3 regions of the Rhodococcus wratislaviensis genome follow, and region 3 is predicted to be linked to each of the others. Evidence: riboswitches for the same ligand, from Rfam matches in the RefSeq annotation. Region 3 holds a riboswitch; each other region holds the start of a gene.
What was found. A riboswitch is a leader RNA that binds a small molecule or an ion and turns the genes downstream of it on or off. The one in region 3 is predicted to bind thiamine pyrophosphate.

Region 1: linked by a shared signal. The riboswitch ahead of thiO (glycine oxidase ThiO) and the one ahead of WKC72_RS14960 (TenA family protein) in region 3 are both predicted to bind thiamine pyrophosphate.
Region 2: linked by a shared signal. The riboswitch ahead of WKC72_RS36055 (3-oxoacyl-ACP reductase) and the one ahead of WKC72_RS14960 (TenA family protein) in region 3 are both predicted to bind thiamine pyrophosphate.

Annotation. Positions count from the first base shown of each region.
Region 1 covers NZ_CP150488.1:2,664,674-2,672,560, reverse strand. Annotated here, with positions in the region: gene WKC72_RS12015 (ABC transporter ATP-binding protein) at 1-654, opposite strand, end outside; gene WKC72_RS12010 (thiazole synthase) at 768-1,535, opposite strand; gene thiS (sulfur carrier protein ThiS) at 1,528-1,752, opposite strand; gene thiO (glycine oxidase ThiO) at 1,755-2,822, opposite strand; TPP riboswitch at 2,819-2,933, opposite strand; gene thiE (thiamine phosphate synthase) at 2,958-3,656, shown strand; gene WKC72_RS11990 (NUDIX domain-containing protein) at 3,657-4,415, opposite strand; gene WKC72_RS11985 (hypothetical protein) at 4,540-5,922, shown strand; gene WKC72_RS11980 (glutamate ABC transporter substrate-binding protein) at 5,919-6,899, shown strand; gene WKC72_RS11975 (tetratricopeptide repeat protein) at 6,908-7,887, shown strand, end outside.
Region 2 covers NZ_CP150488.1:7,888,924-7,896,810, forward strand. Annotated here, with positions in the region: gene WKC72_RS36045 (CitMHS family transporter) at 1-709, opposite strand, end outside; gene WKC72_RS36050 (LLM class flavin-dependent oxidoreductase) at 830-2,125, opposite strand; gene WKC72_RS36055 (3-oxoacyl-ACP reductase) at 2,127-2,891, opposite strand; TPP riboswitch at 2,940-3,044, opposite strand; gene WKC72_RS36060 (MarR family winged helix-turn-helix transcriptional regulator) at 3,117-3,569, shown strand; gene WKC72_RS36065 (organic hydroperoxide resistance protein) at 3,572-3,994, shown strand; gene WKC72_RS36070 (oxidoreductase) at 4,016-4,894, opposite strand; gene WKC72_RS36075 (CocE/NonD family hydrolase) at 4,935-6,977, opposite strand; gene WKC72_RS36080 (pseudouridine synthase) at 7,062-7,887, shown strand, end outside.
Region 3 covers NZ_CP150488.1:3,277,202-3,285,088, forward strand. Annotated here, with positions in the region: gene WKC72_RS14940 (wax ester/triacylglycerol synthase family O-acyltransferase) at 1-459, shown strand, start outside; gene WKC72_RS14945 (ABC transporter ATP-binding protein) at 473-1,285, opposite strand; gene WKC72_RS14950 (ABC transporter permease) at 1,278-2,099, opposite strand; gene WKC72_RS14955 (ABC transporter substrate-binding protein) at 2,077-3,117, opposite strand; gene WKC72_RS14960 (TenA family protein) at 3,102-3,824, opposite strand; TPP riboswitch at 3,818-3,913, opposite strand; gene WKC72_RS14965 (NUDIX domain-containing protein) at 3,972-4,649, opposite strand; gene WKC72_RS14970 (carboxylesterase/lipase family protein) at 4,761-6,314, shown strand; gene WKC72_RS14975 (MFS transporter) at 6,307-7,548, opposite strand; gene WKC72_RS14980 (DUF3558 domain-containing protein) at 7,632-7,887, opposite strand, start outside.

The sequences.
Region 1 (7,887 bases), 610 kb from region 3:
GGACTTGCTGACGAACTCGGACACGGTGGTGTCGGCGATCAGACGCCCCCGGCCGATGACCACCAGATGTTCGGCGGTGAGCGCCATCTCGGACAGCAGGTGGCTCGACACCAGCACCGTGCGCCCCTCCGCGGCGAGGCGCTGCATGAACTTCCGGATCCAGACGATGCCCTCCGGGTCGAGCCCGTTCACCGGCTCGTCGAACAGCAGCACCTTCGGGTCGCCGAGGAGCGTGGCGGCCAGGCCCAGTCGCTGGGACATGCCCAGCGAGAACCCGCCTGCCTTCTTCCCGGCCACCTCGGTGAGCCCGACGAGGTGCAGCACCTCGTCGACCCGGCTCTTCGGCAGCGAGTTGGACGCCGCCATCCACTGCAGATGGGCGCGGGCCGAGCGGTTGGGGTGCACCCATTTCGCGTCGAGCAGAGCCCCCACCGTCCGCAGCGGCTGCACCAGGTCGCTGTACGGTTTGCCGTCGATCAACGCGCTGCCCGCCGTGGGGCGGTCCAGCCCGAGGATCATGCGCATCGTCGTCGATTTGCCTGCACCGTTCGGGCCGAGGAAGCCGGTGACCATACCCGGCTTCACGTTGAACGTCAGGTTGTCCACCGCCTTCGTCGCACCGAAGGTCTTTGAAAGTCCCCTCACTTCAATCATGGTGAGAAGGATGCCGGAACCTGCGGCCGGCGCGCATCGGCCGCAGGTCTACTCCCGACTCGTCCCCTGGTACCGGTCGGACCCTGAGCGGGACCCCGACGCGACCCCGAGAACTACGACGACGCCTGCGCCCAGAACCGCTTGGGAATGCGGCCCGCGTGACGCGCCTCGTAGCCCGCCACCACGGCCCCGCGCATCGCCGACGCCATGAGTGCCGGGTCCTTCGCCCTGGTCACAGCCGTGGCCAGCAGCACGGCATCGCAGCCGAGTTCCATCGCGAGGGTCGCGTCGCTGGCCGTCCCGATGCCGGCGTCGAGGATGACGGGTACCCCCGCACCGTCCACGATCATCTCGATGTTGTGCGGGTTCGCGATACCGAGCCCGGTGCCGATCGGCGAACCCAGCGGCATCACGGCCACGCAGCCTACGTCCTCGAGCCTGCGGGCCAGAACCGGGTCGTCGGTGGTGTACGGCAGGACGATGAAACCATCGTCGACCAGTTGCTCTGCAGCGCTGACCAACTCGATGGCGTCGGGCATCAGGGTGCGTTCGTCGGCGATGACCTCGAGCTTCACCCAGTCGGTCTCGAGCGCCTCGCGGGCGAGTTGCGCCGTCAGCACCGCCTCGGCAGCACCGCGACACCCGGCGGTGTTGGGCAGCGGCGCGATGTCGAGCCGGCGCAGCAGGTCCAGCACACCGGTGCCGCCGACGGCGTCGACGCGGCGCATCGCGACCGTGGTCAGCTCGGTGCCGGACGCGACGAGCGCCTCTTCGAGCACCGTGAGGTTGGCTGCGCCGCCGGTGCCCATGATCAACCGTGAACCGAACGTGCGGCCCGCGATCGTGAGGCCCTTCTGCACGCCGGGCGTCGCGTCAGCCACCCTGCACCGCCGTGAGGATCTCGATCTCCCAGCCCCGGACCACGAGCTCGTCCCACCGGGCGCGCGGGAACACGGCGCCGTTCACGGCCACCGCGATGCCCTTGGTGGGCAGGTTCAGCACCTCCAGCAGCCCGGCGACGGTCAACGGTTCCGTGAACTCGTGGTCCTCACCGTTGACGCTGATGCCGATCGGCACCACTACTTGCTGCTCACTCATCTCTACCTCGCTACTTTCTCGAAACGTTCGGGGTCGGCGGCTTTCGCCTCGACCAGTGCCGAGCCCTCCAACAATGCCACCGTCGCGTCGGCGGTCACCGGGGTGAGCAGGATGCCGTTACGGCCGTGTCCCGTCGCCACCACGACCCGATCGGACACCCGGCCGATCAGCGGCAGGTTGTCCGGCGTCATCGGACGCAGACCCGCCGAGGTCTCCCGCAGTTCGTACTCGCCGATGGCGGGCATCAGCGCCTCGGCGTCCGCGATCAGGTCCCGCACACCGGCCACCGTGACCTGCGTGTCGTTGCCCGACTCGTACTGGGTGGCACCGACGACGATGCCGTCGGCTCGCGGAACCAGGTAGGCGGGCCTGCCGTGCACACTGCCGCGGATGGTGCGGCCCGGTGCGGGAGTCACCCCCGGACGCGAGCGCAACCGCAGAATCTCGCCCTTCACCGGGCGCACCGGAAGCCCGGGCCACAGGGCCGGGGACGCGATGCCCGCGGTGACGACGATCTGGTCCGTGTCGAGCCGGTCGAGGCTGTGCACGGCCTCCCCGATCAGCTCCACTCCGGCGTCGACGGCGCACCGCTGCAACGCCTGCAACAGCAGCCTGTTGTCCACGGCCAGTTCTTCGACGGCCAAGAGTCCCAATCGGACTCCACGCCCCAGCATCGGCTCGAGGGCGCGCACTTCGGCACGGTTCAGGATCTGCAGTTCCCGCCCCTGGGCACCCACCCATTCGGCGATGGTCCGCAGGTCCTCCGCGTCGGCGCCGTCCAGCGCGACGGTGAGCGAACTCTCCGACGTGAACAGCTCGACGCCGGCTCCGGCCTCGAGTTCCTTCCCGAATTCGGGCCACCGGTCGAGCGACGCGCTCCCCAGTTCGAGGACGCTCTCCTCGCCGGGCCAGCCCTCGGACAACGGGGCGAGCATGCCGCCCGCCACCCAGGACGCCCCCGAACCGATCGACGGGTCGTACAGCTTCACCGACCAGCCGTTGCGGGCTGCTCGCCACGCAATGGACAGGCCGATCACTCCGCCTCCGACGACGGATACCGATCTCGCCATTGAACTCCACCTCACTTCCTGCGCCGGCATGATCCGGGTCAGGTATGACGGTCGGGCTCGGCGTGAGCCCCTCTCAGCCCCACGTTCCCCGGGACTCCCGTGTTGCACTTTCACCGTAGAGGCTACCGTCATGCCGTGACCACCTCGCATCACAGCAACCTCACGGACCGTCGGCGCCGCCTCGGAACAGCACGTTTGTATCTGTGCACCGATGCTCGGCGCGAGAAGGGCGACCTGGCGCAGTTCGCCGAGGCCGCGCTGTCCGGCGGCGTCGACATCATCCAGCTCCGCGACAAGGGCTCGGCCGGAGAGAAGAAGTTCGGCACGATGGACGCCCGGGACGAACTCGCGGCGCTGTCGGTGCTCGCGGCCGCGGCCAGGCGTCACGGAGCGCTGCTCGCGGTCAACGACCGCGCCGACATGGCGCTGGCGGCCGGGGCCGACGTGCTGCACCTCGGCCAGGGCGACCTGCCCGTCCCGTACGCACGGACTGTAGTGGGTTCCGACGTCCTGATCGGCCGCTCCACCCACAGCCGCGCGCAGGCCAGCCTCGCGGCGATCGAGGACGGCGTCGACTACTTCTGCACCGGACCGGTGTGGGCCACCCCCACCAAGCCCGGGCGGACCGCGTCGGGCATCGATCTGGTGCGATCGACCGCCGACTCCGAGCCGAACCGCCCGTGGTTCGCGATCGGGGGCATCGACGAGGCCCGGGTTCCGGAGATCCTCGCCGCGGGAGCCTCCCGCATCGTCGTCGTGCGGGCCATCACCGAGGCCCGCGACCCGCAGGCCGCCGCGCGCTCGCTGTCCGCCCTGTTGCAGCAGAACGCGTAGTTACGGCTGATCCAGCCAGTTCAGCACCGTGGCGGGCGGCAGGACCACGACGGTGGTCGGCAACTGTTCGATCAGGTCGGGGTCGGTGGTGACGACCGCCGTCATCGTTCCCAGCGTGGTGCCGTGGCCGGCCGGTTCGGCGAGGCGACCGACTGCGTCCGGGGCCTCGAGCACCTCGACGCGCGGCAGCCACCCGTACGTGCCGTCCGGCAGGTGCACCGTGCGGGGCAGAGCCTTCGACAACTGCGCCAGCGCGCCGCGTTCGCCCAGCACGTCGTGCCGGTCGAGCAGCAATCGCACCTCGGTGGTGCGCAGTTGCGGCCACCCCGCTTCGAATCCCGGGTGCAGCGGGAGCCCGGCGACGTCGGTTTCCCGCACCCACCGCAGTTCGGTGCTCTCGCCGTTCGCGACGGTGGGTAGCGGGCGTTCGGCGTCGGCGATCACGGTGGTGTAACTCCAGCCGCTCGCGGCCTTCATCGTGACGACCTCGGTGCGGACACGGATCGCTGCACTCTCGATGCCGGCTTCCTCGTGCGCCTCGCGTACCGCGGCGTGGGTGGTGGTCTCGTGGCTGTCCCGGGCACCGCCGGGCAACGCCCAGGTGCCGCCCTGGTGACTCCAGGCCGCACGGTGCTGCAGAAGCACGGCCGGCGTCTCGTCCGGGAGCGGCGCACGCAGCAACAACCCGGCCGCACCGTGCTTGCCCCAATGACGACTGCCGTCCGGCCCGGTTGCCCAGCCGTCACCGTCACCACGCATCGACTACCCCTGTCCGACCTGATGGGTCTCCCTGCAGTTCCCTCACACTAACGGTTTCTTCCGGAACTGCCCGTCGGCAGTCGTGAACCGACCGCTGCTTATATGCTCCCCACAAAGTGCGGCCATGACACAGGAGGGGTGCGAGGTGGTTCTGCGGGAGGCACCGTCGATCGAACCCCGGGGCAGCCGCGCATTGTCCGCCGCCGCGGACGACGACGTCGACCCCGCGGTGGCACGCCGCAAGGAACTGCGCGCGTTCCTGGTGTCGACTCCCGCCAAGCTCACCGCCCTCGGCGCCCTCCTGGTCCTGCTCACCCTGACCGCCGGCCTCCTGGCCGCCTCGACGGTGAACAGCAGGGAGGCCACCCTCGACACTGTCCTCGCCGAGACGGAACCGCTGTCGTTCTCGGCGCAGAACCTGTACAGCGCCCTGTCGGTGGCGGATGCCGCGGCCACGACGGCGTTCATCTCCGGCGGTCTCGAACCTCCCGAACTCCGGGACACGTACACGCAGGCGATCGGCACGGCCTCCGGCGACCTCGTGTACGCGTCCGGCGGGCTCGCGGCGAGCGACGTGGACAGCCGGCGCCTGCTCGCCTCCATGTCCACCGACCTCAGCGTCTACTCCGGTCTCGTCGAGACCGCGCGCGCCAACAACCGCACCGGTCATCCCGTCGGCGCGGCCTACCTCAGCGAGGCGTCCACGCTGATGCAGACGAGCATGCTGCCGATGGCGCAGCAGTTGCACGCCCAGCAGGAAGCCGACGTCGCGGACACCCAACGGGACTACTCCCGTCCGCCCTGGCTGGCGCTGATCCTGATCCTCGTGGCCCTCGTCGCGCTGCTCGTCGCCCAGATCGTCATCGCGAGGCTCAGTCGGCGCACGTTCAACCTCGGGTTGATCGTGGCGTCGTCGTGCACGGCGATCCTCCTGGTGTGGATGCTGGTCGCCGGGTTGGTCTCCTCCCTCGACACCAAGCGGGCACTGACCGAGGGCGCCCGCCCGATGCACGAGTTGACCGCCGCCCGCATCCTGGCCCAGCAGGCGCGCACCGAGGAGACCCTCAAACTGGTCCGCCGTGACTCGAACGGTGACTACGACGCCGTCTTCGAAGACAAGTCCGGTCAGCTCGACACACTGCTGTCGAGCTACCCCCACGACGGCGACCGCGCCGTCGGCCACGACGAGGTGGCACGGGCGCAGGAGGCGTGGACGCGCTGGTCCTCGGCACACGACCGCATGAACGAGATCCTCGCCAAGGGCGACTTCGTCTCGGCGGCAATGGTCGCCATCGGACCGGGACCGTCGGATTCCGCGGCTCAGTTCACCGCCGTCGACGACGCGCTCACCGACGGAATCGGCACCGCACGCGACCGGCTGCGGTCGAATGTCGAATCCGCGGCCCGGGTGCTGACCGCGCTCGGTTCCGGTGCCCTCGTCCTGACGCTGATCGCGTTCGGCGGAATTATCATCGGGTTGTGGCCTCGATTGCGGGAGTACCAGTGAGGCGGCGCCGGATCGCGCTGGTGCTGGTGGCGGCCACGTTGCTGATCGGCGGGTGCGCCGAGTCGAGTCCGGAGCACGTCGGATCGCCGAGCGTGTCGTACACCGAGCCCCCGCTTCCCGCGGCCGCGATGCCGGCGCCCGAAACCAGCGCTGCGCCCCCGACTCCCGAGAAGGACTGCGGCGATCCCACCGCGAGCCTTCGCCCGTTCCCCGACACCGACGCCGCGCCGCCGATGCCGACCGTCGACGCCATCCGCGCACGGGGCCGTCTCGTCGTCGGCCTCGACACGGGCAGCAATCTGATGAGTTTCCGCGACCCGGCCACCGGTACCGTCCAGGGCTTCGACGTCGACATCGCCCGGGAGATCGCGCGGGACCTGTTCGGCGACCCGAACCGACTCGAGTACCGCATCCTCACGTCGGCGAATCGTGAGAAGGCACTTCAGGAATCGATGGTCGACATCGTGGCCAAGACGATGACCATCACCTGCGACCGAAAGGAACGGGTGGCGTTCTCCTCCGAATACTTCGAGGCGCAGCAACGGGTTCTCGTCGTGAAGGGCTCCCCGATCCGCAGCGCCGCCGACCTGGACGGGAAGCGGGTCTGCGTCGTCCGCGGCACCACGTCGCTGACACGGTTGCAGCAGGTGGCGCCCACCGCGGACATCCTGACGGTCCCCATGTGGTCGGATTGCCTGGTGGTCCTGCAACAGCGGCAGGTCGATGCGGTGAGCACCGACGACACGATCCTCGCCGGTCTGGCGTCCCAGGACCCGTATCTCGAGATCGTCGGAGACAGCATGGGCGCCGAGCCGTACGGCGTCGGCATCACCAAGTCGAACGAGGACCTGGTGCGGTTCGTCAACGGCACGCTCGAACGCATCCGCCGTGACGGTACCTGGACCAGGATGTACGACCAGTGGCTGTCGATGCTGGGGCCGTCCCCCGCCCCGCCGTCCGCCGTGTACCAGGACTGAGGGGACGCATGCCGCACCATCCGAAGAATCCCGAGTCCACCGACCCGGACATCGCCACCCAGGCCGCCGTACGGGAGCCGGAAGCGGACGCTACGCAGGCCGCGGTTCGGGAAGAACCGGACGAGGGTCCGGCCACCCAGGCGGCGCCGACGTCCCGGCCGTCCGGCGCGTCCGGCACCGGCCGCTCGACGCGCTCACCGCGCACCCGGTCCGGGCAGCGCCTGCGTCTCGGCGGCGGTCTCGTCGAGGTTCCCGTCGTGAAGACACTCGACCCGGCGTCCGCCGTGATGACCGACCCGAAAGTCCCCGAGAGCAAGCGCTTCTGCTGGAAATGTAACAAGCCGGTGGGCCGCACCAGCGCCACCTCCGAGGGCTCCGAATTCGGTCTGTGCCCCAAGTGCGGAGCCACCTACGACTTCCGGCCGCTGCTCGGCCCGAACGAGCTGATCGGCGGCCAGTACGAGGTGCAGGGCTGCATCGCGCACGGCGGCCTCGGCTGGATCTATCTGGCCATCGATCGCAATGTCAGCGACCGGTGGGTGGTCCTCAAGGGTCTGTTGCACTTCGGCGACGCCGAGGCTCAGGCCGTGGCGGTCGCCGAACGCCAGTTCCTCGCCGAGGTGGCCCACCCGAGCATCGTCAAGATCTTCAACTTCGTGGAGCATCCCCGGTCGGACGGGACCCCGATGGGCTACATCGTCATGGAGTACGTGGGCGGTCACTCGCTGCGGGACGTCCTGTCGACGCACGCGAAGCCCGAGCGCATGCCGGTCGAGCAGGCCATCGCCTACGTGCTCGAAATCCTTCCCGCACTGGCGTATCTGCACTCCACCGGCCTGGTGTACAACGACCTCAAACCCGACAACGTGATGGTCACCGAGGACGCCCTCAAATTGATCGACCTCGGGGCCGTCGCCGGCATCGAGGACTACGGCTACCTGTACGGCACGCCCGGGTTTCAGGCGCCGGAGATCGTCAAGACCGGCCC
Region 2 (7,887 bases), 3.9 Mb from region 3:
TTCGGGGTGTGTCACCGTTGCCCCCGGATCCGGTCGCGGACCGGCGGAGGCCGGAGCCTGCGGAGACGAGGAGGCGTTCGTCGGTGAGTTCGAGCGTGCCGATGCGGCGGCGTTCGCTGTAGCCCAGCTGCACGGCGAACAGCAGCACGACGAGCAGTCCGACCACCAGCGACGGGATCATCGGGACGAACACGTCCGACGGCGAGATTCCCAGCGCGGCGGCGGCCCGGACCGTCGGCCCACCCCAGGGGACGATGTTCATCGCGCCGTTCGCCAGGCCGGCGACCACCGTGAGGACCACGGGGCTGACCTTCAGCTTCATGTACAGCGGCAGCAGTGCGGACGTCACGATGATGAATGTCGTGGATCCGTCACCGTCCAGCGACACCACCATCGCGAGCACCGCGGTGCCGACGACGAGCCGCATGGGGTCGTTGCGGACGAGCCGGAGGATGAGTTTCACCAGCGGGTCGAACAGGCCGACGTCGATCATGATTCCGAAGAAGATGATCGCGAAGAACAGCAACGCGGCTGTCGGTGCCAGCGCCTTGATCCCGTCGGTGATCATGTCGCCGACGCCGAGGCCCGCCCCGGCCGCGATCCCGAAGGCGACCGGGACCGCGATCAACCCGACCACGGGAGTGGCCCGTTTGGACATGATCAAGAACATGAACACGGCCACCATCAGAAAGCCGAGTGCTACCAGCATTGCCACTCCTCGTCCGAACTCGCGTCGTGGTGTGATCGCGATAACCGCCAGTGTCGGGGGGAGGGACGCTCACAGTCACTGTTGCGTACTTAGAGAAGGTTGTGTTCTTTGTGGTGGCAACTACGGGCGACCCCGGAGATGGTCGCGCAGAGTCTCTGTCTCATACTCCGCGCGGAACAGCCCCCGCTTCTGCAGGACGGGGATCACCTCGTCGACGAAGTCGGCGAGGCCATTCGGGTAGAGCGGCGGCATCAGGTTGAAGCCGTCGGCCCCGCCGCTGCGGAACCACACCTCGATCTCGTCGGCGATCGATTCCGGGGTTCCGATCATGGTGCAGTGTCCGCCGCCTGCCGCCAGCGTGCCCAGCAGCGACCGCACGGTGGGACGGTCCTTCTCGATGATGCGGAGGATCGTGTCGTACCGGCCCTGCGGCCCGGTGAACTCCGACAGCGGCGGCAGCGCGGGAACGGGTGCGTCCAAGTCCCAGGCACTGCAGTCCTGCTGGACGAACATCGACAACTGCGCCAGCGACTGTTCGACGGGCAGGAGCGCGTCGAGTTCCGCCTTCTTCCGCCGGGCCTCCCCGCTGGTCGAGCCGACATAGGTCACGAGACCGGGCATCACGACCACCGCGTCGGCGTCGCGGCCGGCCGTGCGGATGCGCCGCTTCACGTCGGTGTAGTAGCTCTGTGCGGCCGAGAGGTCGTAGGCGACGGCGTAGATGCCCTCGGCGCACCGGGCGGCCAGGTCGCGGCCCTGATCGGACGCGCCCGCCTGGAACAGCACGGGACGACCCTGCGGTGAGTGCGGCACGTTCAGCGGACCGTCCACGAGGAAGTGCTTTCCCCGATGCTCGACCGGCTTCACCTTGGCCGGGTCCGCGAAGATGCCCTCCCGGTCGAGCACGAGCGCATCGGGCTCCCACGAATCCCACAGAGCGAGTGCCACATCGACGAATTCCGCGGCGCGCGAATAGCGCTCGTCGTGGGGAGGCATCTCCTCGAGTCCGTGATTGCGCGCCTCCGCGTCGAACATGGACGTCACCACGTTCCAGCCGACGCGGCCGCCGCTGATGTGGTCGAGCGACGCCAGCATCCGGGCGGCGTGGAACGGTGTGTAGAACGTGGTGGACACCGTCGTCACCAGTCCGACCCGCTCCGTCGCCCGCGCCATCGCGGACAGCGCGGTGAGCGGTTCGAGGAACCACATGCCTCCGGACGCGGGGTCGCGCACCGAATGCCCGTCCGCGAAGAACACCGCATCGAGGCAGCCCCGCTCCGCGGTCTGCGCCAACTCCTCGTAGTAGGTGATGTCGCAGAGTCGCTCGACCTGGGACGACGGGTGCCGCCACGCGGCGCCGTGGTGCCCGCAGCTGTAGAGGAACGCGTTGAAGTGCAGTTGCCGGGCGTCGCTCATGTCAGTCCTTGACCAGTCCGCCGTCGACGACGAGGTTCTGGCCGGTCACCGCACGCGACCACGGGGACGCGAAGAACAGCACCGCGTCGGCGAACTCGTCGGGGGTGGTGACCCGCTGCAGCGGGGTGCTCGCCGCGATGAGGTCGAACACCTCGTCGGGAGTGGCAGCGCTCGCGTCGGTGGTGCGGAGCAGCCCGCCCGAGACCATGTTGACGGTGATGCCGTCGGGACCGAGGTCGGAGGCGAGCGTGCGGGTCAGCGACAGCGCCGCCGCCTTGGCTGCCGTGTAGTCGTGGTACGGGACGACCGGGTTCTGGAACAGGTTGGTGCCGATGTTCACGATCCGGCCGAACCCGAGCGAACGCATGCCCGGCAGCGCGGCCTGCGTCGTGTGCAGTGTCGCCTTCACGCTGCCACGCAGCTGCGCGTCGAAGGCATCCCACGTGATGACGTCCGCCTTGTCGCGGGCGTCGCCGTTGAAGGAGAAGTCGGCGAGCGCGTTGTTGATCACCGTGGTCACCGGGGAGCCGAAGTGCTCCTCCGCCGCGGAGAACAGCGCCGCCACCTGTCCGGCATCGGTGACGTCGCCCCGGAGCGCGACCGCACGGTCCGCGCCCAGGGAGGCCGCGAGTTCCTCGGCCGCCTCCCGGCTGCTCCGGTAGTTCACGATCACCCGCGCGTCCTGCGCCGCGAACGACCGCACGATGGCGGCGCCGAGGCCCCGTCCACCGCCGGTCACCAGGACGATCTGCTTGTCGAGCTGCATGCTGTCACCTTCCGTTCGGTCGGCGACGAGATATCGGATGAGCGCATACGGCCGTCTCCGCGACATCCCTTCGCCGGCATTACCCAGTTCAGGTTCGACGGGTGTGTTCTCAGCCGTCCGGCTCGTCGCCGGGCAGCACCCCGTGTCACTGGCCAACAGTGTAAGCGCAATCACCGTTTTTGATTCTTGGTTGTGCACAACCTAGTTGTGTGCAACTATTCGGTGGTGACCGACAACCTCGCCCTCGACCGCCAGGTGTGCTTCGCGCTGTACTCGGCTTCCCGGGCGATGACGGCGAGATACCGGTCGATGCTCGACTCGCTGGGAGTGACCTACCCGCAGTACCTCGTGCTGCTGGTTCTCTGGGAACAGGACGGTCGCGGAGTACGTGAGATCTGCGACGCCCTCGACCTCGACACCGGCACGCTGTCGCCACTGCTCAAGCGGCTCGAAACCCTGGGCCTGGTCGAACGCAGGCGCTCGTCCGCCGACGAGCGCCGCGTCGGGATCCACCTCACCGAGAAGGGTGCGGGCCTCCGCGCCGCCGCGGAGGCCATCCCCGCGGAACTCGCCCAGTCGACGGGAATGGACATCGACGAACTCGTCGCCCTCCGAAACACCCTGTCGCGGCTCACCGAATCGCTCCACAGCGTCAACACCCCTACAGGAGAGAAGTAACCATGAAGATCGTCTACACAGCCGAAGCCCTCGCCACCGGAGAAGGACGCAACGGCCACGCCCGCACATCCGACGGCCGGCTCGACCTGAACCTCGCGATCCCCACGGAGATGGGTGGGTCCGGCGACGGCACCAACCCCGAGCAGCTGTTCGCCGCCGGATACGCGGCATGCTTCCACTCCGCACTCCAGCTGGTCGGCCGTCAGGCAAAGGCGAACGTCGCCGACTCGGCCGTCGGCGCCCGCGTCGGCATCGGCCCGACGGACGGCGGCGGATTCGGTCTCGCCGTCACCCTCGAGGTCTCCCTCCCCCACCTGCCCCGCGCCGAGGCGCTCGAACTGACCGAGAAGGCACACCAGGTGTGCCCCTACTCCAACGCCACCCGCGGCAACATCGACGTCACCCTCGAGGTCACCGAAGACTGAGAAATCCTGACGGGCGTCGGGTCACCCGAACTTGAACTCGACGCCCGTCAGGTCCTCCGACAGGGACCACAGCGCCCGCGCGGTGTGCTCGTCCCGCGACTTCTTGTTGGAGCCCACCACTTTCGGGTGGCCACGCTGCTCGAACAGGCCGTCCGGCCCGATGTAGCTGCCGCCGATCACGTCGGGAGCGGTGGCCGCGTACAGCATCGGCAGCGCCCCCATGTCCGCCGACTGCGCGAAGATCCGGTTGCCGACGGCCATCAGCTTGTCCTGCACCGACTCGGTGTGGGCCTGCAGATTGGTCGACGCGTAACCGGGGTGCGCGGCCACGGCTTTGACGGGTGACCCCGCCGCGGACAGCCTGCGCTGCAATTCGTATGTGAACAGCAGATTCGCGAGTTTCGACTGCCCGTACGCGCTCCACCGGTTGTACTTGCGGCGTTCCCAATTGAGGTCGTCGAGGTGAATCGTTCCCGCCTGATGTGCGGCACTCGACATCGTGGCGACCCGATCGGTGATCTTGTCGAGCAGCAGGCCGGTCAACGCGAAGTGCCCGAGATGATTTGTGCCGATCTGCATTTCGAATCCATCGGCGGTCTTGCGCTGCGGAACCGCCATCACGCCGGCGTTGTTCACGAGCACGTCGACGGAATCGACGCCGGCCGCGAACTCGCGCACCGAGGCGAGGTCGGACAGATCGAGGCGGCGCACCTCGGCGTTGTCACCGATCGACCGTGCGACGACCTCTCCCTTGTGGGTATTGCGGCAAGCCAGTACGACGTGCGCCCCCGCCTTGCCCAGAGCCCGCGCGGCCACCTCCCCCAGACCGCTGTTGGCGCCCGTCACGACGAACGTGCGGCCGCTCTGATCGACGATGTCCGAAGCTGTCCACTTGGTCATGACGTCAACCCTACGGATCTCGGGACGTGTCGTGAACCCGTCACCACGCCTGCGCTCCGACCAGCGGAAGATTCAGAAAACTCGGCCGATCCGGGGACAACGCGACGTGCTGCGGCTTCAGTTGACTGTCGGCCAGTATCGGTCCGAGCGGCAGATACCGGGGGACGCTGCCGGCGTACACGTCGACGCGCAGCCGGTGCCCCGGTTCGAGGACCGCGTCGGTGGGAACGAAGTTGATGTCCACCGGCGTCACTTCACCCGGAACCAGCGGCTGACGGGCCTCCACCGTCAGATAGTGGTGCGGTTCGGTGTAGTCACCGTTCGCCGACCTGGTGCTCTTCGAATCGTCCACGGCCCGCATGGAAGCGGTGAGAGCGCCGTTGGTGAGCGGAGTCGACGTTCCGTCCGGTGCGACGTCGTTCAGCGTCACCGCCCAGAATCCGTCCGGGGCGTCCAGCACGGTTTCGAGGTGCAGATTGACCGGGCCCGACAGCTCGGTCGGCTGAGCGACGGGCGCACTGGTGAACGTCAGGCCCTCGGCCTCGTTGAACCGGGAGTCCTTGCTGCACACCGACCCGAAGACGACGGCAGCGCCTGCGGTGCCCTGTGCACCGTCGCGGGAACAGAGCCCGCGAAGTCCGGGTGCGACGGTGAGCTGTGCCGCGTCGCCGGGTTTCGCCGACACCAGGCTGCCGTCGTGGGCGGCGTGCCCGGCGGTGCCGCTGGGGGCGCCCGACAGGTACATCCGCTGGTAGTCGACACCGGCCCGCGGGAACTGATCGGTGGTGGTCCAGCCGTTGCCCTGCTGATACAGCGTGACCGGGCCGTACTCGTCGATGCCGTTGTCGATGCCCTTCAGCCACTTGTCGAACCAGGCGCGTTCGAGGACGTCGAGTCGCGGTGGCGCACCCTGCTCACCGAAGCCGCCGCCGAACGAGATGTGGTAGGCGTCGCTCATGATCAGCTGCTTCTCACCGGCAGGCAGCGGGATGTCGTTGTAGACGCGCGGCTCGCTGTTCGCGAAGATGTCGTGCCACGCGCCGTAGAGCATCGTCGGCACCTGAATGTTCGCGGCCTGCGCCTTCCGCTCCTCGTAGAACTCGCCGTCCTGCGCCACCCGCAGCGTGCCGGGGTCGAGACCGTTGATGTCCGGCGCGGTCATGGCCTCGATGAGTGCGGGGAACAGCGTCAGCGGATCCCGCAACCGATCCTGCAGCCACTGCTGATCGAAGCGGCCCTGCGCGAGAGCCTGGACGTCGGGAACGAACTTGAGACCGTTGACCAGCGACAGCCACAGCGGCATGAAGCCCACGCCGAGACCGCCGCCCGTTCCGACGATGTCGCGGAGCAGATCGTTGCCCGGTTCGGTCGGGAAGATCGCCTTCAGCGCCGGCGGCTGATGCCCCGCGGCCTGCAACGAATTGATCCCCGAGTAGGACACCCCCGCCATGCCGACCTTGCCGTCCGACCATCCCTGCTTGCTCATCCAGTCGATGATCTCGACGGAGTCCTGCTGCTCGAGCGGACCGAGCGCCTGCCATTCACCCTGCGAGAAGCCGGTGCCCCGCGCATCGACCACCACCTGGGTGTATCCGTTCCGGACGAGGTCGCGGTTGATGCCGAACACGCGCATTCCGCCGCCGGTGAGCACCTTCGCCGCTTCACCGACGCCGTCGAACGGGGTTCCGGCGAGGTCGAAGGAGTTCACCAGGTCGACGACGGTGTCCTCGAGCCCGGGCGCCGCGAACACGGAATCGACGAGATTGCCGACCAGCTTCGTGTACGGCGTGACATTGAGGACCGACGGCATCTTGGTGTCGATCGGTGTGCCGGAGGCGTCCGCGGGGCGATAGACGTTGGCCTTCAGCACCGTTCCGTCACTCATGGTGATCGGGACGTCCCAGTCGATCGCGATCACCGGGTACTCGGGCGGCGCGTCGACCGCGGCGTTCCACGCCGCCCCGGCCGCCCCGCCCGTCGGATCCGCCGACGCCGTCACCGTGGGCACCACCGCGAGCCCCACCCCCACCGCCAGAGCGACTGCCACCGCACCCGGTCGAAACGCCCATCGACGCACGATCACTACGAACCCCCGTGAAATCCTCCGATGACGCGCCTCAGCGACCAGTCAGGGTGGTCCGCGTCACAAACTTACCGGATAGTAACCATGAGTCCCCTCGCGGTCAACGGCGGATTTCCGCAGCCTGTCGACTACCGTGACGGGGTGCCCGACGCCCCACTTCCCGTCCGTGACGGCCTCAACCCGACGCGGCTGAGGATGCCGGACGACGGCTCGTGGCCCACCGTGCTCGAGTACCTCGTCGCACGTTTTCCGCACGACGAGACCCGCCTTCGCGAGAAGGTGGCCACTTCGGAAGTCGTCGACGAGCGCGGGCAGCCGATCACCGAGGCCACCCCGTTCGCACCCCGCAGATTCGTGTACCTGTACCGGGATCCGCCGGTCGAGAAGCGGGTGCCGTTCGAGATCGAGATCCTCCACCGCGACGAGGACCTCCTCGTCGTGGACAAACCCCACTTCCTGGCCAGCACCCCGCGCGGCGCGTACATCGCCGAGTCGGCGCTGGTCCGGTTGCGCCGAGACCTCGACCTCCCGGAACTGACACCCGCGCACCGGCTCGACCGGTTGACCGCCGGGGTGCTGATCTTCACGGTGCGTCGGGAGGTCCGGCGCGACTACCAGTCGCTGTTCGATCAGCGCCGGGTGGTCAAGGAGTACGAGGCGGTCGCCCGTCACGACCCCGACCTTCCGCTCCCCGTCACCGTCCGCAGTCGAATCGTCAAGGAGCGGGGCGTCCTGAAGGCCTACGAGGTGGACGGTCCCGCCAACAGCGAGAGCCGCATCGAACTCCTCGAGGTCCACGGCGACGCGGCCCGGTACCGACTGCTGCCGCACACCGGCAAGACGCACCAGTTGCGGTTGCACATGAGTTCGCTCGGCATCCCGATCCACGGCGACAACTTCTATCCCGACT
Region 3 (7,887 bases):
GGCGGCAACGCGGTGGGGGTCACGCTGTGCAACCTGGCGACGGACGTCGACGACCCGGCCGAACGCCTGACGGCGATCTCCGCCTCCATGTCCCAGGGGAAGGAACTGTTCGGCAGCCTCACCTCGATGCAGGCGCTGGCGTGGTCGGCGGTCAACATGTCGCCGATCGCGCTGACACCGGTGCCGGGGTTCGTCCGCTTCACACCGCCACCGTTCAACGTGATCATCTCCAACGTCCCGGGACCGCGGAAGACCATGTACTGGAACGGGTCCCGGCTGGACGGCATCTACCCGACGTCCGTGGTGCTGGACGGGCAGGCGCTCAACATCACACTCACCACCAACGGCGGCAACCTCGATTTCGGAGTCATCGGGTGCCGCCGCTCGGTGCCGAGCCTGCAGCGCATCCTCTTCTATCTCGAGACGGCTCTGGGTGAACTCGAGGCGGCACTGCTCTGAGACGCCGCCTGTTTCAGCGCCGGGCCGACTCCTGCTCGACGAGTGCCCGCCGCGACTCCTCGTGGAGCACCCCGAGCAATTCGTGTTCGACGTCCGCGAACTCGGGCGACGTCATCATCGACAATTCGCGGGGACGCGGCAGGCCCACCGTCACCTCGCGCCGCACGGTGGCGGGCCGCGCAGACAGCACGACCACCCGATCCGACAGGTAGACGGCCTCCCGGATGTCGTGGGTGATCATCAGGACGGTCCAGCGGTAGCGCTGCCACACGTCCTGCAACCAGGTCTGCATCTCGGTGCGGGTCAACGAATCCAGGGCGCCGAACGGCTCGTCGAGCAGCAGCACCGGACGGTCCTGGACGACGGTCCGCAGCATCGCCGCACGCTGTCGCATCCCGCCGGACAGCTGGCTCGGGCGGGCGTCCTCGAACCCGCCGAGACCGAACACGGAGAACAATTCCCGGGCCTTGTCCCGCGCCTGCTTCCGGGGCACACCCTGCACCTCGAGTCCGAGGGTGGTGTTGTCGAGGACGGTGCGCCACGGGAACAGCAGGTCCTTCTGCGGCATGTACGCGCACTTCGCCGCGCCACTCCCCGCGGGACGCACCGGTTCGCCGCCGATCGTGACGGTGCCGGAGTCGGGTCGGTCGAGACCGGCGAGCATGGAGAACGCGGTGCTCTTCCCACACCCGCTGGGGCCGATCACCGACACGAACTCACCCGGTTCGACGGTGAACGAGACGTCGTCGAGGACCGGCCGGATGCCGCCGCGGACCGGGAATCCCTTGCTCAGACCGGACAGTGCGACGCGCGCGGTGTCACTCATGCCGAGCCCTTTCGTTCTTGATCCACGGGGCGACGACGCGCTCGACCGCGAAGGTGAGCAGGTAGAGGCTGACGCTGATCACGGCGGTCACGAGCACCGCCGCCAGCACGAGGTCGGTGCGGAAGGAGTTCTTCTGCGTCGCCATGTAGATGCCGAGACCGGACGTGGCCCCGACGTATTCGGCGAACACGGCACCCACCACGGCGTACGTGATGCCGATGCGCAGGGCGGTGAAGAACCGGGGGATCGCCGACGGAAGCCGCACGTAGCGGAATTCCTGCCACCGTGAGGCGCCCATGCTGCGCAACAACGCGCCCGCCTCCCGGTCGGCCGCGGCGAAACCCTCGATCAGACCGATCGTCATCGGGAAGAACGTGGCGAGGGCGATCACGAGAATCTTCGGCAGCAGACCGAATCCGAACCAGATGATCATCAGCGGCGCGATCGCGATGATCGGCAGTGTCTGCGACACGACGAACAGCGGAACGAACGCGCGGCGCAGCCACGGCGAGAAGTCCACGAGCACCGCGAGGGCCCACGCGAAGAGCAGGGACACAGCGAACCCGATCAGCGTCACCTGCAGTGTCGCGGAGGCGTGACCGGAGATGGCGTCCCGCGCCCGCCAGCCCTGCTGGACCACCCGCAGCGGCGACGGCAGCACCTGCGGCCGGATACCGCTGACCGTCACGTACACCTGCCATGCGACGACCAGCAGTGCCACGACCACGACCGCGGGCAGCACCCGCCGCAGCAGCGGGGACGTGCCCGGGGCCGTGGTACGGAGACTGGGGTCAGGGCTGAGCGAGGTACTCATTGGTGAAATACGTCGACCAGTCGGGTTCCGTGGTCAGCGGTGCCCCGTCGGGGCCGGTGAGCAGGCCGTGCTTGAACAGGAAACCGGAGTACCCCGCCCACTGCTCGGCCGTCTGTGTCCCGACCTTGCCGGAACCGTCCTTCATGTACTCGGAGGACAGCATCTGCTGGCTCTCCCGCACGAGGGACTCGTCCGTGAAGGCGCCGGGGTTGGCGTCGATCAGTATCTGCGCGGCCTCGTCCGGCCGGTCGGCGGCGAACTGGTATCCACGCTGCAGCGCCTGGACGAACTTGCGGGCCTGCTCGGGATGGTCGGCCATCCACTGCTCGTTGCCCTCGATGACGAGCGCGTACGCATCCGGGAAGCCGTAGTCGGTGTAGTGGAAGTAGCGCATCGGGGTGCCCTGGTGCTCGGCCTCGATGCCCTCCCAGCCGAAGAACGACACGGTGAAGTCGGCGGTGCCGGAGTACACGGCCTCGTAGGCCGAGGTGCCGAGCGTGACCGTGGTGAATTCGCCCTTGCCGCCGTCGTTCCGGATGATCTGCTTCAGCGTCTCCTCGCCGTCCGGGTCCGCGAAGCCTGCGTAGATCTTGCCGTCCAGATCCCGGGGGCGGGTGATGTCGGCGCGATCGGCCTTCACCGCGATGCCCGTCGCCCAGTGCTGCAGCGGAGCCATCACCGACGTGGTCTGTGCGCCCGCGGCCTTCGAGAACGTCGCGGAACTCTGGAAGCTCACCCCGAACTCCGCGTTACCGGCGTCGACCAGGGTGTCGGGCGAGGTGTCGTTGTAGGGCAGCACCTGCACGTCGAGTCCGGCGTCCGCGAACCACCCTTCCTGCTGGGCGACGAACAGACCGGTGTGGTTGGTGTTCGGTGTCCAGTCGAGTGCGAACCGGATGGTGTCGCCGGACTGCGAGTCACCGGCGCAACCGGTGAGCAGCGAGAGAGCGGAGACCAGGACGACGGCTGCGGTGGCGGCGCGTTTGGTACGAGAGAAGAGTGTCACGACGCCGGCCATTCCTGCTTGTTGAGGGCGGTGTCCCAGAACATGAGTTCGTAGCGGCTGGCGATCACGAACGCCTCCGCCATCGCCTCGCGCTGGGCGTCGGTCGAGGCCTCGGCCGCGGCGTCCACGAGTTCGCGGGCCGTCGCGACGGCAGCGTGGAATTCCTCCGCGTCGTAGGTGGTCACCCACTGCGCGTAGGGGTGCGACGGGTCGGCGGAGAGCACCTCACGGGCGCTCGCCGCGAGCCGGTGCCCGACGTCGGCGTAGATCCAGAAGCAGGGCAGCACCGCGGCCGCGGCCACCGCGTACGGCTCGGTGGCGGCGACGGCCGTCAGGTAGGAGATGTACCCGAGGCAGGCAGGCGAATGCAGCGGCTCCACGTCCGACGCGGGAAGTCGCCCGCTCGTCAGCAGATTCTGGTGCAGCGTCGCCTCGACCGTGGCGGCCTCGGCCGCCGAGCCCGCCCAGAAGCCGGCCTCCACGGGGCCCGGCGCGTGCGCGGCCACCAGGGAGAGCGCCTTCGCGTACCCGGTCAGGTACAGGAAATCCTGCTCGATGTACGTGCGGAACACGTCCAGCGGCAGGGTTCCGTCGCCGAGGCGGCGCAGGAACTCGAGTTCGTCGATCGCCTCGCGCAGCACCTTGGTCCGGTCCCACAAGTGGTCCGTGAATCGGGCGTGCTGGCCTGCGCCGGCAGCGTCTTGGACAGAGCTATTCACAACGTTGACATCCCTTCGTCAGCATTACCTGAGCAGGTTCCCGGGTGTGTTCTCAGCCCCGCCCGTGCGGAGCACCCCGTGTCAGAACAAGCCGACCCTAGCACCGGCCGTGCCGCGGGCGGAAAGGCCCCGGGTCGGTGGACGGGCTCAGCCGGCGAGAAAAGCGGCCGCGCTCGGCGGGAGAGGTGCAGGGCCGCGCGTGTAGATCTCCGCGGGCCGGCCGGTCCCGACGACGGCCATGTCGCCGGTGTTGTCGAGGGCAGGCATCATGTGCCGCCGGAACGAGTCCTTCGGCAGGGGACGTCCGAACACCACCTCGTAGACCCGGCGGAGTTCGAGCACCGTGAACGTGTCGCCGGCCAGGCCGGACGGGTCGACGGACCGCGCGTACCGCTCTCGCAGGTCGGCGACGGCGAGGGCGACGACGTCCGCGTGGTCGAACGCCAGCTCCTGCGTCACCCGGTCGTCGTCGACGGTGATCAACAGGGTGTCGCGGGGGAGCGCCGTGCGGGGCAGCGCGGCCCCGTGCGTCATCGACAGCACCCACCCGCGGTCGTCGCGGCCGGGATCGTCGAGCATCGCCAGCTGATGGAATTCGGTGCCACTCAGGCCGGCCTTGATGCGCAGGCACCGCTCGGCGGCGTCCTGCAGTCGTTCACCCTCGTGGAGGAAGGTGCCGGGGAGTGCGAGCTCGCCCGTACGGCGCGGAACCACAAGGACTTTCAATTCCGTGCCGTCGACGGTGAGGACGGCGACGTCGACCGCCACCGACGGGCGCGGATAGTCGAGGAGGCTCTTGCCCTCGGAATCGGTCCATGCGGCCACGCAGGAATGTTAGCGCACGGTTGATCTATATCTGTTCGATCGGTCCTGCCTGCTCATCGTTGGTAGTTTGACGAGAGATTCCCGGCACGAGCTGCGTGAGGAGGTCCGTCCGTGGAGGTCGACAAGTCCGGCGACACGCTCGTCGTCCGTGCCCGGGACGGCGAGGTGCGTGGCTACCCCGAGGGTGACGTCTACGCGTGGAAGGGCATCCCGTTCGCCGCGGCCCCCATCGGCGATCTGCGGTTTCGCGCGCCGGTCCCGCCCGCGCCGTGGGACGGTGTGCGCGACTGCGTCGACTTCGGCCCGATGGCGCCGCAGGGACACGGCACCGCCGTCCCGATCGACGCGGGACTCGAGATGGACGAGGACTGCCTGTCCGTCAACGTCTGGGCCCCGAGACCCGACGGCAACCCCCGGCCGGTGATGGTGTGGATCCACGGCGGTGCGTACTGCCTGGGAACCGCAGCTCAGGGCATCTACAACGGGCGCATCCTGTCCACCCTCGGCGACGTCGTGCTGGTCTCGTTCAACTACCGGGTGGGGGCGCTCGGCTTCCTCGACCTGTCGTCGTTCTCGACGGCCGGGCGGGTGTTCGAGACCAACTGCGGGCTGCGTGACCAGGTCGCGGCCCTCGAATGGGTGCGCGACAACATCGCGTCGTTCGGCGGTGACCCGGACGAGGTGACGGTGTTCGGGGAGTCGTCCGGCGCCGGGTCGATCACCACGCTGATGACGTGTCCGAGCGCGGAGGGACTGTTCCACCGCGCGATCGCCCAGAGCCCACCCGCCACGTCGGTCTACGGGAGCGAGCGGGCGGCCACCGTCGCGAAGCAGTTCCTCGACATCCTCGAGGTGGAACCCGCGCAGATCGACACGCTGCTGCACCTTCCGTATCGCACGGTCATCGAGGCCAGCGACACCCTCGTCAACGAGGTGCCGACCAGGATTCCGGGCACCCTCGCGATGGCGCCCGTAGTGGACCGCGACTTCCTGCCCCGCTACCCGGTGGCCGCGTTCCAGAAGGGCTACTCGCACCGCATCCCCCTCATCATCGGTTCCAACAAGGACGAGTCGTCGATCTTCAAGTTCATGAAATCGCCTCTGCTACCGGTTACGTCGGATTCGGTGCAGGAGATGCTGAGGGCGATCGCGGCCGATCACCCCGAACTGCCCGCCGCCCGCCTCGCGGACATCCTGTCGGCGTACCCGGACCGCGGCAAGCCGAAGGGCGCGCTCGCGATGTCGCGGGACGCCGCGTTCCGGATGCCCGCGCTGTGGGTGGCCGACGCCCACAGCAGGCACTCACCGACGTGGATGTACCGGTTCGATCAGGCAACGCCGATGCTCAAGGCCGCGCGCATCGGAGCGGGGCATGCCACCGAACTCCCGTACGTCTTCGGCAATTTCGACACCCTCAACATCGACCCGACGTTCTGGCTCGGCGGCCGGAAGACGGCGCTCGAGGTGTCGGGCCGGATCCAGCGCCGGTGGCTCGCGTTCGCGCGGCACGGTGTCCCCGCCGCGCTGGACGGGTCCAAGCACTGGGCGCCCTACGACGAGGAGAACCGCTCGACGCTACTGATCGACGGCGCGGACAGTCTCGTGAAGGATCCCGACCACGAGATGCGGATCGCCTGGGGAAACGACGTCATGGGCTTCAACTGACGGGCACCTTGTCGTCCAGTTCCTTCAGCACGGGCAGCGCGAAGCACGCCAGCCCGATGATCAGGACCGGGATCGCGAGCACGAAGAACGTCGGCTGGATGCCCCACTTGTCGAGGAGGGGGCCGGCCAGCAGGTAGCCCAACGGGCCCGCGGCGTACGCGGTGGACGTCATGACTCCGGTGACCCGTCCGCGCATGTGCTCCGGACTACGAGTCTGCATGGCGTAGTTGGCGATCGGGCCGACCGGACCGAACACGAGACCCTGCAGGAGGGCCAGCGCCAGAATCGCCCACAGCGGCGGCAGGAACGCCATCGCGACCATGGCCGCGCCCAGCACCGTCACCGCCACCACCATCAGCATCCTGCGCGACACGAACGGCGCGAGCGGTCCGTACGCGAGGGCGCCCACCACGCCGCCGATGCTGAGCGCCATCAGGACCGAACCCAGTTGCGCGGGCTTGTCGAGTTCGGTGAAGTACACCGGGAACACCACCGATTCGACGGGCATGTACAGCGCGACCACCGCCATGTCCACGAGAGCGATCGTCCGCAGGAGCCGGTTGTGCCACACGAACTTCAGGCCCTCGAGCGTGCCGTGCCAGATGGACGTCGGGCGCGTGGCCGTGTCGGGTCTGCCTGCGTTCTCGAGTCGCAGGAACGCGATGGTCACCACGGACAGCACGAAGCCGACGGCGGTGACCCACAACGTGTTCACCGCACCCACTGTGGCGATGAGGACGCCGCCGATGCCCGGTCCGACGAGATACGCCACGTTGTAGTTGGCCTCGTAGAGGCTGTTCATCCGGTCGAGGGACCATCCGGCGGACTTGGTGGCGGCGGGCAGCATCGACTCCCGCGCCGCGATCCCGGCCGGATCGAACGCCGCGCCGATCGCGGCGAGGACGGCGATCACCGTGACGGTGAGGCCGGTGGTGTTCGCGATCACCGGGATGGCCGCCACCGACAGGGCGGACAGGCAGTCGGAGATCATCGACGTACGGCGACGCCCGAACAGGTCGACGAACGTGCCCGCGAACAGGCTCGACAACAGCAGCGGCAGCGTGGCCGCGCCCGCGACGATCGCGGCGTCGGACGCGCGACCGGTCCTCTCGAGCACGAGCCAGGGCAGCACGACGATCGCGATGCCGTTGCCCGTGGACGAGAACAGCGTCGCGAGGTTCAGGAGGATCAGGGGCCCGAACCGGCGAGTCACAGCCGTCTCGGTGGCGGTCACGGCAAGGGTCCTCTGGTCGGCTCGATCGGTGGTCCTTCGACGCTAACAGCGAGGTCGAGGCAACCGCGACCGAATTTCGGCCGCTACTGGTTGCGTTGCAGGGTCAGTTCGGCGAGAGTGCGCGCTCCGTCGCACGGGTCGCCGGTGCCCGAGCGCTGCTGCACCCACCAGGTGATGACGCCGGAATAGGCGGCGGTGATCCCGCACGTCGCCGAATCACCCGGGCGCCGGGCGCTGAACGCCGACGTGCCCGCGATCGACGTGGTTTCCACCTGGTAGCCCAGCTGGTCCGCCACACTCCGCTCCCGTTGCAGCGAGTTGTTCTCGAACCAGCCGAAC